DNA from 4 places in the Streptomyces sp. NPDC048636 genome. Region 3 is predicted to be linked to each of the others. Evidence: riboswitches for the same ligand, from Rfam matches in the RefSeq annotation. Region 3 holds a riboswitch; each other region holds the start of a gene.

Region 1 (3,190 bases), on a different contig from region 3:
GGGCGCGGATGTCCTGGAGCAGTCCGGACAACACATCATCCATGCCGTCCCAGCGTACGGACGTCCCGGGCGGGAAACCAGCTCGGATGAGACGGGCGGACATCGAATCGATCGCATCAGCCATCGCTTGTGCCGCACCAGCGAGGTGTGCTGGAGACATGACGACAAACCTTCCCCACGTTCTCGTCCTCGGTGGTACCGGTAAGACCGGCCGCCGCGTCGCCGCCGCTCTTCGCCGGCGCGGTCTCGAACCCGCCGTGGCCTCACGGCGGGGCCCGGTCCGCTTCGACTGGGCCGACCGCACCACCTGGCAGCCGGCCCTGACCGGCATCGACGCCGTCTATGTCGTCGACTCGCAAGGCCCCGGCGCACCGGCCGAGGTCCGCGACTTCGCCGCCACGGCTGGCCGCGCCGGAGTCCGACGCCTGGTGCTGCTCTCCGCCCGGCCGTGGGGCGAAATGGGCGGCGCACACCTCGCCACCGAGGAGGCCGTGACCGCTTCCGGGCTGCGCTGGACGATCCTGCGCCCCACCTGGTTCGCGCAGAACTTCACCGAGCTCGATTTCTTCGCCCCCCTCCTCGGCGAGCAGGGCGAGCTCCGGCTGCCCACCGGTGATGGCCGGGAACCCTTCGTCGACCTCGACGACCTGGCCGACGTCGCGGCCGAGGCACTCATCGACGACCGGCACACCGGGCAGACCTACATCCTGTCGGGACCGCGTTCGCTGAGCTTCGCCGAGGCCGTCGCGGAGATCGCCCGCGCCGCGGGTCGGCCGCTGCGCTTCGTCCCCGTGACCGAGGACGCCTACCGCGCCGACCTGGCCACTGCCGGATACCAGGACTCGGTGGCCGACGAAGTGATCACCGTGCTCCGGCACATCCGCGAAGAGCGCGGGGCGACGGTTACCGATGGCGTGTACAAGGCGCTCGGCCGCTCGCCCCGCGACTTCTCCGCGTACGTCGCCCGCACCGACTTCGATGCGTACGCGCCGCACTGATCCGGGCCGACGGCCGGTGTGCGGGATGTGCTGGATTTACTAGGACGTCCAACTATATAGTCGTGGGGAAGGCCCGCGGTGCAGGGAAGCCGGTGTGATTCCGGCGCGGTCCCGCCACTGTGACCGGGGAGTACGCCGTCGAGCAGAACGCCACTGACGAGCTGGATGTCGGGAAGGCGGACGGCGCGCGCTGATCCGGGAGTCAGGATACCGGCCGCGGGATGTTCCGTGTTTTCCACGAGGATGGAGCTGACACGCATGGCACCGGTGCGCATTCACGATCCCGGCGGAACCGCCCTGCGGGCGCTGCCGCGCCGAGGAGTTCTCCGGCATCCGGCCGTCACCACCTGACGGTTCACCGCCATACGCGATCTCGCGCCGCCCTCGCACCCGTACGCCCCGCGTCCGTGTGCGGCGGGACGGCGCGCCATCCGGATCACCTGACGAGAGCAGGCATTCATGGTCCGCGAGCAACACCCCCCGCACACACGTGAGTTGACCCACTTCATCGGCGGCAAGCACACCCCCGGCACCTCGGGGTCCTACGGCGAGGTGTACGACCCCAACACCGGCGGGATCCAGGCCCGTGTCCCCCTCGCGAGCCGGGCGGAGACCGAGGCGGCGATCGCCGACGCCGCGCACGCGCAGCGCGCATGGGGAGAGTGGAACCCTCAGCGCCGCGCCCGGGTCCTCCTCCGGTTCCTCCAGCTCGTCGAGGGGGAGAAGGACACCCTGGCCCGGCTGCTGTCGTCCGAACACGGCAAGACGGTCGCCGACGCGCATGGCGACCTCCAGCGCGGACTGGAGGTCGTGGAGTTCGCCGCGGGCATCCCGCATCTGCTGAAGGGCGAGTTCACCGACAACGCCGGTACCGGCATCGACGTCCACTCGCTGCGGGCGCCCCTCGGTGTGGTGGCCGGGATCACCCCGTTCAACTTCCCCGCGATGATCCCTCTGTGGAAGGCGGCTCCGGCCCTGGCCTGCGGAAACTCCTTCATCCTCAAACCCTCCGAGCGCGCCCCGTCCGTCCCGCTGCGGCTGGCCGAACTGTTCCTGGAGGCGGGTCTGCCGCCCGGTGTCCTCAATGTGGTCAACGGTGGCCGGGAGGCCGTGGACACCCTCCTGGAGGATCCCCGCGTCGCGGCGCTCGGCTTTGTCGGCTCCACGCCCATCGCCGCGCACGTCTACGCCACCGCCGCCGCCCACGGCAAGCGCGCCCAGTGCTTCGGCGGCGCCAAGAACCACATGATCGTGATGCCGGACGCCGATATGGACCAGGCCGTCGACGCGTTGATCGGGGCCGGATACGGCTCGGCGGGTGAGCGCTGTATGGCGATCTCGGTCGCCGTCCCGGTGGGCGAGGACACCGCCGACGCCCTCGTCTCCCGTCTGAAGGAACGCATCAGCACGTTGCGGATCGGCCGCAGCGACGACCCTGAGGCCGACTTCGGCCCGCTGGTCGGCCGGGACGCCGTCGACCGGGTGCGGTCCTATGTCGACCTCGGTGTCGAGGAGGGCGCCGAACTCGTCGTCGACGGCAGGGAGTTCGTTCTGCCCGGCCATGAGAACGGTTTCTTCGCCGGTGCCTCGCTCTTCGACCGGGTCACCCCGGGGATGCGCGTTCACCAGGAGGAGATCTTCGGCCCCGTCCTCTGTGTCGTGCGCGCCGCGGACTATGAGGAGGCGCTGCGCCTGCCGAGTGAACACGCCTACGGCAACGGCGTCGCGATCTTCACCCGGGACGGCGACACCGCCCGCGACTTCACCCGGCGGGTGAACACCGGCATGATCGGCGTGAACGTGCCCATCCCGGTACCCGTCGCCTACCACACCTTCGGCGGCTGGAAGCGCTCCGGCTTCGGCGACCTCAACCAGCACGGCCCGGACGCCATCCGCTTCTACACCCGCACCAAGACCGTCACCTCGCGCTGGCCCGCCGGGCTGCGCGAGGGGGCCAGCTTCACCATTCCCACGATGGGATGAGCGCGATGACCACCACCCTGCTCACCGACGAGCAGCAAGCCCTCGTCGAGACCACACTCGACTTCGCCCAGGACCATCTCGCCCCGCACGCGGTCCGATGGGACCAGGACAAACACTTCCCGCTCGATGTGCTCCGCAAGGCCGCCGGACTGGGGCTCGGCGGGGTCTACGTCCGCGAGGCGTCCGGCGGTTGCGGACTGGCCCGGGCG
Region 2 (3,190 bases), on a different contig from region 3:
CTGGAAGAGCGCCTCGTCGAGGAAGCAGGGCGGACCCGCGTTGGGGAACACATGCGCCGCCTGCACCGCGTCGATATACCGCAGCGCCCGCTCGAACTGGCCCTTGCGCTTGCGCGCGGCGAACTCCTGCTTCGCGGACAGCGGCAGCTGGTACACCATCGGATACCAGATCGCTCCCGAGAACTGCACGAAGTACGCGTCCACCTCGCCGAACTCCCGGATGGCCGCGATGTCCAGCGGATGCGCGTCGTTCTGGTTGAGCAGTACGGTCCGCCCGTCGTCGAGCGAGAGCGCGGAGTCGCCGATGGGGCCGTCACCGGGCCCGGTCAGCGCGGTGATCATGATGCGCAGACCGTCGCGCTCCACCGGCACACCGGTCCGGGTGCGCAGGAAGCGGGTGAAGCCGAGCCCCCGCAGTTCACGCTCCAGTTCATCGGTGGCGAAGGCGGGCAGCAGCACCGTGATGTCCTTGCGGACGTTCCGGCGCAGATTCTCCGCGTCGAAGTGGTCCCGGTGCAGATGGGAGACGTACAGATAGTCGGCAGAGCGCCCGTAGTGGGCCCAGTCCAGGTCGGTGTTGTCCGGGAACGGGAACCATGAGCCGAAGAAGGCGGGGTTGACCCACGGGTCGCAGAGCACCGATCCCGCCGCGGTTTCGATGAACAGTCCAGCGTGCCCCAGTCCGGTTACGCGCATTCCACAGCACCCCAGCCAGCTAGGCGACATCGGATATGTCAACCGTGCGGGGGTTCTGGCCGGTCTGCACCCGTAGTTGCGCTCCGCGGGTGGCGGCGGTCCGCCACCCGGGTCATCCCGGTGCGGAGGGTGCTATCGGTGCGGCCACCGCGGGTGTCCGGAAACGCGCCGGGCCGCCACCGCTCCGGTGGAATCCGGATGCGGTGGCGGCCCGGGTATCGGCCGTGAGATCAGCGGGCGGCGGTGGCGGCGCCGTTCGCGTCGGCCGCCTCCGGTGTCCGGTCGACCGTACCGGCCGCCGGACGCGGGGTGAGCTGACGCTCGGCGAGCTGGCCGAAGATCAGCCCGAAGGAGATCCACAGGGTGCACTGGATGGCGAGGGCCGCCAGCCGGAACTCCCACAGCAGGGCCGCCGGGAAGTGCTCGGGCACCTCGTTGAACGACGGGAGGAAGGCATAGGCCAGCCCGACCGCCGCCACGAAGGCCACCGATGCGGCCACGGCCGCGTTCCAATTGCCCAGCCGCGGCGCCAGCCGCTTGCCGAGGATGACCGCGGCCACCGCCAGCAGCACCCCGAGCACCACCATCAGGAAGTACAGCGTGGTGCGCTGGTCGAGAGTGGACGGGTCGCCGACGGACGGCGGATTGGCCGGGTACTTGAAGAACGGCACGAGGTACACCGCCACCAGCGCGCCGAGCGAGACCAGTGCGGCGGTGGCGCGCGGCCCGAACCGGCCGATGCGGCCGAGGGCCACACAGACGGCCAGTGAGGCGATGCCACCGAAGGCGACGCCGTAGATCAGCACCCCGGTGGCGAGGCCACCGGTCGACTGCATGGTGCGGCTGACGAGTTCGACGCCGCCGTGCTCATGGCTGTGCGCCTCCTCGAAGGAGATCGCCGAGTCGATACGCGGTTCGCCCAGCAGATAGGCCACCACGAGGGCCAGCGCTCCGGCGGCGAGGCCCGCGAGCATGCCCCGGACGAGCAACGCCCGGACGGATATGGAGTTCATGACGGTTCCGATTCCCCTGAACTGGAGGTGACGAGGGTGCGGCCGGGGTCAGTGGCAGGGGAAACCGAGCAGGTGGCGCCCGTCGTGCACCCACTCGTGCACATCCTCGCCGGAGACGAGGGCGGTGGCGCCCTGCTCGGCGCCGACGAAGTAGAGCAGGATCAGCATGAGGATGCCGAAGAAGACGGCCCAGGGGGCGATGGCCTTGAGCGATATCGGAGTGATCTCCGGCACCGGCTGTGCGCTGGGCGCGGGAACGGCGGACTGAGCCATGGTGGAACCTCCTGGGGAACGCGCGTCCCGGTCGTGGGTACTCGAACGACGGCGCCGGGTCTGACTCGTCCGGCGGCGGCTCCCGGGTGCGGGATCCTCCGACGGACACACAGTGGCGCGACCGTGCCGGGCTCTCACCGGACTTCCGTCGCGCCGTCGTTGTCATGAGACGGTAGCGCGTGACAGTCGTTCACCGCTACGGCGCGGGTAGCAGAATGTGCGCCCCTACGTGGGCGAATGGTGCAGATGAGGGGGACAGGGTGGTGCGTATCACGCTGGTCACGCCCGCGGTCAACGCCGCGTTGCGGCAGGTGAGGTTCGACGACGCCCCGCCGGACCCGTCCGCCCTCCGCCGCGCCGAGGCCGCCGCGGGCGCCCTGCCGCACCACGACACCAGCCTGACCGCCCCGTCCGTACGCTGCCGCGGGACCGCACGGGCGCTGGGCCTGGACGCCGCGGTGACCGAGGAACTGCGCGATCTGGACGTGGGCCGCTGGCGGGGCCGCTCGCTGGACGAGGTCGGCCGCCAGACACCGGAGGAGATGGCGGCCTGGCTGACCGATCCGGCGGCGGCCCCGCACGGCGGTGAGTCACTGCTGGAACTGCTGGAGCGGGTCGGGGCCTGGCTTTCGGACCGGGCAGGGCACGAGGAGAGGGTGCTCGCCGTCGCGGACCCGCCGGTGGTCCGGGCGGCACTGGTGCACGCCCTCGGCGTCCCCGCCGCCACCTTCTGGCGGCTCGACACCGCCCCGCTGACCGCCACCGAGCTCAGCGGCCGCGCCGGGCGCTGGAATCTGCGCTGCGGGCGGCCGCTGACGGCGGCGGAGTGAGCCGGGGCCTCAGCCGGCGCTTCCCGGCGGCGCGGCCCGCACCTCCCGGGCGGCGGCCACCAGATTCTCCAGCGAGGCCCGCACCTCGGGCCAGCCACGGGTCTTCAGACCGCAGTCCGGGTTGACCCACAGCCGCTCGGCCGGAATGGCCCCGAGACCCCTGCGCAACAGGGCGGCCACCTCGTCGGTGCCCGGCACCCGCGGGGAGTGGATGTCATAGACCCCGGGGCCGACCTCGCGCGGATACCCGGCCCCGGCCAGCTCCCCGGCCACCTGCATATGCGAACGGGCCGCCTCCAGACTGATCACATCGGCGTCGAGGTCGTCGATGGCCCGGAGGATGTCGCCGAACTCGGCGTAGCACATATGGGTGTGGAT
Region 3 (3,190 bases):
TGATGATCGGAGTCGATATCGGCACCTCGGTCACCAAGGCCGTGGCCTTCGGCCGGGACGGGCGGGCGATCGCCTCCGCGAGCCGCCCCAGCCGCCTGGACCGGCGGCCCGGCGGCCGGGTCGAACAGGACCTGGAGGATGTGCTGCGCACCGTCGCCGAGGTGTGCCGGGAGGTCGCCGCCGCCCTTCCCGCACCCCCCGTCGCACTCGCCCTGACCGGCCAGGGGGACGGTCTGTGGCTACGGGACGCGGCGGGCCGGGCGGTGCGTCCGCCGATCTCATGGATGGACGGCAGGGCGGGCGGGACGGTGGCCCGCTGGCGCGCGGACGGCACCCTGCGCGCGCTGTGGGCGCGCACCGGCTCGGGGGTGTTCCCCGGCTGCCACGCCCCGCTGCTGGCCTGGCTCGCCGAGCACGAACCGCGGTCGCTGGAGCGGGCCGAGGTCGCGGGCTACTGCGTGGACGCGGTCGCCCAGCGGCTGACCGGGGTGATCGGCGTGGACGCCTCCGACGCCTCGCTGCCGTTCCTCGACGTCACCACCCGCCGCTATGTCCAAGACGCGCTGGAGATGTGCGGAATCGCCGCGTACGCACGGCTGTTGCCGGAGCCCGCCGCGCCCGGGGCACTCGCCCCGCTGCACGAGGAGGGCGCCCGGCTGCTCGGACTCCCTGCCGGACTCCCCGTCAGCGCGGGCCCCTACGACCTGCCCGCCTGTGCCATCGGCAGCGGGGTGCGGGAGCTCGGCGACGGTCTGCTGATCGTGGGCACCACACTGGCCTGTCAGGTCCTCACCGACGACGCGCGGTTCGACCCGGCCGCCGACCCGGCCGGCATGTGGCTGTGCACCCCCGACCCCACACGCTGGCTGCGCGCCATGCCCGCGATGGTCGGCACCGCGGCCCTGGAATGGGCGCTGGAGTTCACCGGGGCCACCACCGCCGACCTGGACGCGATACTCGGCAGCAGCCCGCCCGGCGCGCGCGGGGTGACCGCGCTGCCGTTCCTGTCCGGCGCGGGCGAGCGGGCGCCGTTCGTCGAACCCGGCGCCCGGGGACGGCTCGACGGGCTCACCCTCGCCTCGACCCGCGCCGACGCGGTCCGCGCGGTCTGCGAGTCGATCGCCTACGCCGCCCGTCACTGCCTGGAGGCGGCCGGGCTCTCCGCGAGCCTCGCGCTGTGCGGCGGCGGCACCCGGTCCCGGGCCTGGACCCAGCTGTTCGCCGACGTCCTCGGCCGTCCGGTGCGCATCCCGGACGAACCCGAAGTGGGGGCGCGCGGCGCGGTCGCGGTCGCCTGGGAGTGCCTCGGCGAGCCGGTCGACGCGGAGCGCTGGCAGGCCGACGCGCGCACCGTCACACCGGGTCCGGACCGCCGTGAGACCTTCGAACGCGGCTACGCCGACTACCGTTCCCAGCTGGCCCGAGCCCTTGCCGGATGGCGGGAGAAGGCCCCGGAACAGCGGGGGGAAGCGACCCCGCAATAGCACATACGTGGGAAACTCTCCTGTGGACGACACAAGATGTGGGGGCGCGTGCGTCGGCCGACACAAGATGTATGCTCGTGCTCGCTGTCGACGCAGGGGAATCCGGTGGGAATCCGGAACTGTCCCGCAACGGTGTACGTGTGCGCATTTGTGTACCCGTGAGTCCGATGACCTGCCGACGGCCGTCTGAACACGTCCGGGCCTCGCGGGTTGGGCCGTTGGACGCTGCGCGGTGTGCGTTCGTACGGTAGTGCGGATTCGCCATGCCCGTACGCGGCCATCGCTCCTCCCTCCTGGCCCCAGCCGAGCGAGGGAGAACACTTCAGTGACCATCGCGCCCGCCGATCCGGTTTCAGAGGCAGCGGCTTCCCAGGCAGCGGCCGACGCGCCCGGTACCGCCCTGTTGCGGACCCTCACCGGGCTCACCGCCGACCTGCCCGCCACCGACCCCGGCAAGGTCGCGGCCGCCGCCCTGCGCGGCCGCCATCCGGGCTCGGACGAGGCGGAGTTGCGTACCCTCGCGACCGAGGCGGCGGCCGGGCTGATCGCGGAGGAGCCGGAGTACTCCCGGCTGGCCGCGCGGCTGCTGGCCCTGGCGATCACCGAAGAGGCGGCCGGGCAGGGCGCGCTCTCCTTCTCGGCCTCGGTCGCGGTGGGCCACCGCGAAGGGCTGATCGCCGACTCCACCGCCGAGTTCGTCACCGCCCACGCCGCCCGGCTGGACGCCCTGGTGGACCGGGCGCTGGCGGACGGCGCCGACAACCGCTTCGGCTACTTCGGACTGCGCACCCTGTACAGCCGCTATCTGCTGCGCCACCCGACCACCCGTCAGGTGATCGAGACCCCGCAGCACTTCCTGCTCCGGGTCGCCTGCGGGCTGGCCGAGAACCTCAGCGAGCGGGCCGTGGACGAGGTCGCCGAGCTGTACCGGCTCACCAGCACCCTGTCGTACCTGCCCAGCTCCCCCACGCTGTTCAACTCCGGCACCCGGCATCCGCAGATGTCCTCGTGCTATCTGCTGGACTCGCCGCTGGACGAGCTGGACTCGATCTACAACCGCTACCACCAGGTCGCGCGGCTGTCGAAGCACGCGGGCGGTATCGGGCTCTCGTACTCCCGTATCCGGGCCCGCGGTTCGCTGATCCGCGGCACCAACGGGCACTCCAACGGCATCGTGCCGTTCCTGCGCACGCTGGACGCCTCGGTGGCCGCGGTCAACCAGGGCGGCCGGCGCAAGGGCGCGGCCTGTGTCTACCTGGAGACCTGGCACGCGGATATCGAGGAGTTCCTGGAGCTGCGGGACAACACCGGTGAGGAAGCCCGCCGCACCCACAACCTCAACATCGCCCACTGGATCCCGGACGAGTTCATGCGCCGGGTCGAGGCGGACGCCGACTGGTCGCTGTTCTCCCCGGCCGACGCGCCGCAGCTGGTGGACCTGTGGGGCGAGGAGTTCGACGCCGCGTACCGCCGGGCCGAGGCCGAGGGCCGTGCGGTCAAGCAGGTCCCGGCGCGCCAGCTCTACTCCCGGATGATGCGCACCCTGGCGCAGACCGGCAACGGCTGGATGACCTTCAAGGACGCCGCCAACCGCACCGCCAACCAGACCGCCGAGCCCGGCAAGGTCGTCCACTCCTCCAACCTCTGCACCGAGATCCTGGAGGTCACCGACGACGGCGAGACCGCCGTGTGCAACCTCGGGTCGG
Region 4 (3,190 bases), on a different contig from region 3:
CGGCCTGGATCAGGGTCCAGATCTGGGCGCGGATGGCGGGCAGCTTGGCCGGGTCCATCGCGGAGATGGCGGCGTACTCGTCGAGCAGCTGCTCCAGGCGCGCGATATCCCCGTAGGAGTCGGCGCGGGCCATCGGCGGCACCAGGTGGTCGACCAGGGTGGCGTGGACCCGGCGCTTGGCCTGGGTGCCCTCGCCCGGGTCGTTCACCAGGAACGGGTAGACCAGCGGCAGATCGCCGAGCGCGGCGTCGGGGCCGCAGGCGGCGGACAGCCCCGCGTTCTTGCCGGGCAGCCACTCCAGGTTGCCGTGTTTGCCCAGGTGCACCATGGCGTCGGCGCCGAAGCCGCCGTCGGCCCGCGGGGTGGCCATCCAGCGGTAGGCGGCCAGGTAGTGGTGGGAGGGCGGCAGATCGGGGTCGTGGTAGATGGCGATGGGGTTCTCGCCGAAGCCGCGCGGCGGCTGGATGACGATCAGGAGGTTGCCGTGGCGCAGCGCGGCCAGCACGATATCGCCGTCCGGGTTGCGGCTGGTGTCGACGAACATCTCGCCGGGCGGCGGCCCCCAGTGCTCCTCGACCGCGTCGCGCAGCTGCTCGGGCAGGGTGGCGTACCAGCGGCGGTAGTCGGCGGCGGGGACGCGGACCGGGTTGGCGGCGAGCTGCTCCTCGGTCAGCCACTCCTGGTCATGGCCGCCCGCGTCGATGAGGGCGCGGATCAGGTCGTCGCCGTCGCCGGAGACCAGACCCGGGACCGCGTCCGGCCCTTCCTCCGGGCCGAGGTCGTAGCCCTCGGCGCGGAGCCGGCGCAGCAGGGCGACGGCGCTGGCGGGGGTGTCGAGGCCGACGGCGTTGCCGATCCGGGAGTGCTTGGTCGGGTAGGCCGAGAGCACCAGCGCGAGACGCTTCTCCGCGGCGGGTATGTGGCGCAGCCGGGCGTGTCGTACCGCGATTCCGGCGACACGCGCGGCGCGCTCGGGGTCGGCGACGTACACGGGCAGCCCGTCCTCGTCGACCTCCTTGAAGGAGAACGGCACGGTGATGAGACGGCCGTCGAACTCGGGGACGGCGACCTGGGTCGCGGCGTCCAGCGGGGAGAGCCCCTCGTCGTTCGCCTCCCAGGCGGTGCGTGAACCGGTCAGACACAGCGCCTGGAGCACGGGGACGTCGAGCCGGGCGAGCGCGCCCGCGTCCCACGCCTCGTCGTCGCCGCCCGCGGAGGCGTCGGCGGGCCGGGTGCCACCGGCGGCGAGCACGGTGGTGACCACCGCGTCGGCCGCGCCGAGGGCCTCGATCAGCTCGGTCTCGGGGGCGCGCAGCGAGGCGACGAAGAGCGGGAGCGGACGGCCCCCGGCGTCCTCCACGGCCCGGCACAGGGCCTCGACGAAGGCCGTGTTGCCGCTCATGTGGTGGGCACGGTAGTAGAGCACCGCCACGGTGGGGCCGCCGGCCGTACGCGCGGTGCGGTCCAGCGCGCCCCAGGTGGGGGCGGGGGCGGGCGGTGCGAAACCGTGGCCGGTGAGCAGCACGGTGTCGGAGAGGAAGCGGGCCAGCTGATCCAGGTTTCCGGGACCGCCGTGGGCGAGGTAGGCGTGGGCCTCGGCGGCGATACCGACCGGGACCGTGGACGCCTCCATGAGCTGGGCGTCCGGGGCCTGTTCACCGGTGAGGACCACCACGGGACGGTCGCCCGCGAGCAGTACGTCGAGCCCCTCCTGCCAGGCGCGGACACCGCCGAGCAGCCGTACGACGACGAGGTCGACGCCCTCGAGGAGGCCGGGAAGGTCGTCGAGTGCGAGCCGGGCCGGATTGGCCAGGCGGTACGGCACCGGGCCCGTGGCGGCACGGGCACTGAGCAGGTCGGTGTCGGACGTCGACAGCAGCAGAATCATGGCTCGGCGCCTTCCTCGGGGTCCGCGCCCCGGGCGGGTTGAAGACGGCGGGAGTTCCTGGCTCGCCCGGCTGCTGCCGTGCTCACAGTGGCGGGACCGCGCCGGAATCACACCGGCTTCCTCCCCTGACGCCGTCTGTTGCGTCCGGCGAGCCGGGACGGCCCGCCGCTGAGCATAGTAAGCGTTGCTGACCTGCCACGGGACGGAGAGGGCCGGGGAATCGTCGGTATGCTCGCCGCCATGCCCCTCCCCCCGACAACCGTCCCACCAGGGGATCAAACGCCCGTCGCCGGTGTCCGGGCCCGCTCCGCCGCGGTCCGGGCGGTCTCTGCCGCTCGCGGTGGGCGCGATGACGCATGCCCCGGCGCACTGCGGCTTCACTCGGCGCATGACGGCGCACTGGCCCGTATCCGGCTGCCCGGAGGCTTGCTGACGGGTTGTCAGGCCGAGGCGCTCGCCGGGGCGAGCGAGGAGTTGGGCGATGGCCGGGTGGACCTCACCTCCCGGGGAAATCTCCAGCTGCGCGGGCTGGACGAGGGGTGCGGAGCGCGGCTGGCGGAGCGGTTGCGGACGGCCGGACTGCTGCCGTCGGACGCGCACGACCGGGTGCGCAACATCGTGGCGTCACCGCTGGCCGGTCTCGACGGCGCCGGACACGCCGACACCTCCGTGTGGGCACGGGAGTTGGACGCGCTGCTCTGCGCGGCCGGACCCGGCGAGTCGACGGGCTTGTCGAGATTGTCGGAGTTGTCGGGGCGATTTCTGTTCGCGCTGGACGACGGACGGGGCGATATCGCCGCCCTGGGCGCGGATGTGACATTGATCGCAACACCGGACGGCGGCGCCGTACTGCGGATGGGATCCGCCGGATCCGAAGGTCCGGCCGGTGCCGTGGTGCGTGTCACGGCGGCCGGGGACGCACCGCGCGCCGCCGCGCTGGCGGCCCTGGAATTCCTCATCTGTGCGGACGAAAGCGGCATCCGGGCCTGGCGGGTGTGGGAGCTCCCCGCGCAACACGCCGTGACGGCCGAAGGATTGGCGGCACGACTCGGCGAGGCGGGCATCGGTCATCACACGGACACCGGCCCTGAACCACCTGAACTCGGTCCGGGAGCGGCACACCACGGCCCCACGCCGGGGACGGTGGCCGGACCGGACGGGCGCCACACGGTGTCCGTGGCGGTGCCGCTCGGCCGGATGAGCGCCGCACAGTGGCGGCTGCTCGCCGCGCTCGCCTCCCGGGACGGGGCCGATGAGCTGCGTGTGACACCCTGGCGCGGCGTGGTGCTCCCGGGGTTCACC

Evidence for each region. Region 3 has a riboswitch for cobalamin ahead of AB0C66_RS03620 (ribonucleoside-diphosphate reductase subunit alpha). Riboswitches for the same ligand answer to the same signal wherever they lie in the genome.
Region 1: linked by a shared signal. The riboswitch ahead of AB0C66_RS14840 (CoA-acylating methylmalonate-semialdehyde dehydrogenase) and the one ahead of AB0C66_RS03620 (ribonucleoside-diphosphate reductase subunit alpha) in region 3 are both predicted to bind cobalamin.
Region 2: linked by a shared signal. The riboswitch ahead of AB0C66_RS29655 (CbtB-domain containing protein) and the one ahead of AB0C66_RS03620 (ribonucleoside-diphosphate reductase subunit alpha) in region 3 are both predicted to bind cobalamin.
Region 4: linked by a shared signal. The riboswitch ahead of cobN (cobaltochelatase subunit CobN) and the one ahead of AB0C66_RS03620 (ribonucleoside-diphosphate reductase subunit alpha) in region 3 are both predicted to bind cobalamin.

What each region holds. Positions count from the first base shown of each region.
Region 1 is NZ_JBEZHR010000004.1:478,252-481,441, reverse strand. It holds gene AB0C66_RS14850 (AraC family transcriptional regulator) at 1-43, opposite strand, end outside; gene AB0C66_RS14845 (NAD(P)H-binding protein) at 159-998, shown strand; cobalamin riboswitch at 1,058-1,232, shown strand; gene AB0C66_RS14840 (CoA-acylating methylmalonate-semialdehyde dehydrogenase) at 1,458-2,981, shown strand; gene AB0C66_RS14835 (acyl-CoA dehydrogenase family protein) at 2,987-3,190, shown strand, end outside.
Region 2 is NZ_JBEZHR010000014.1:194,183-197,372, reverse strand. It holds gene AB0C66_RS29665 (Rieske 2Fe-2S domain-containing protein) at 1-696, opposite strand, end outside; gene AB0C66_RS29660 (CbtA family protein) at 927-1,709, opposite strand; gene AB0C66_RS29655 (CbtB-domain containing protein) at 1,758-1,982, opposite strand; cobalamin riboswitch at 2,018-2,177, opposite strand; gene AB0C66_RS29650 (histidine phosphatase family protein) at 2,243-2,812, shown strand; gene metE (5-methyltetrahydropteroyltriglutamate--homocysteine S-methyltransferase) at 2,822-3,190, opposite strand, start outside.
Region 3 is NZ_JBEZHR010000001.1:782,983-786,172, reverse strand. It holds gene AB0C66_RS03625 (FGGY-family carbohydrate kinase) at 1-1,484, shown strand, start outside; cobalamin riboswitch at 1,539-1,679, shown strand; gene AB0C66_RS03620 (ribonucleoside-diphosphate reductase subunit alpha) at 1,810-3,190, shown strand, end outside.
Region 4 is NZ_JBEZHR010000016.1:139,812-143,001, reverse strand. It holds gene cobN (cobaltochelatase subunit CobN) at 1-1,888, opposite strand, end outside; cobalamin riboswitch at 1,920-2,070, opposite strand; gene cobG (precorrin-3B synthase) at 2,117-3,190, shown strand, end outside.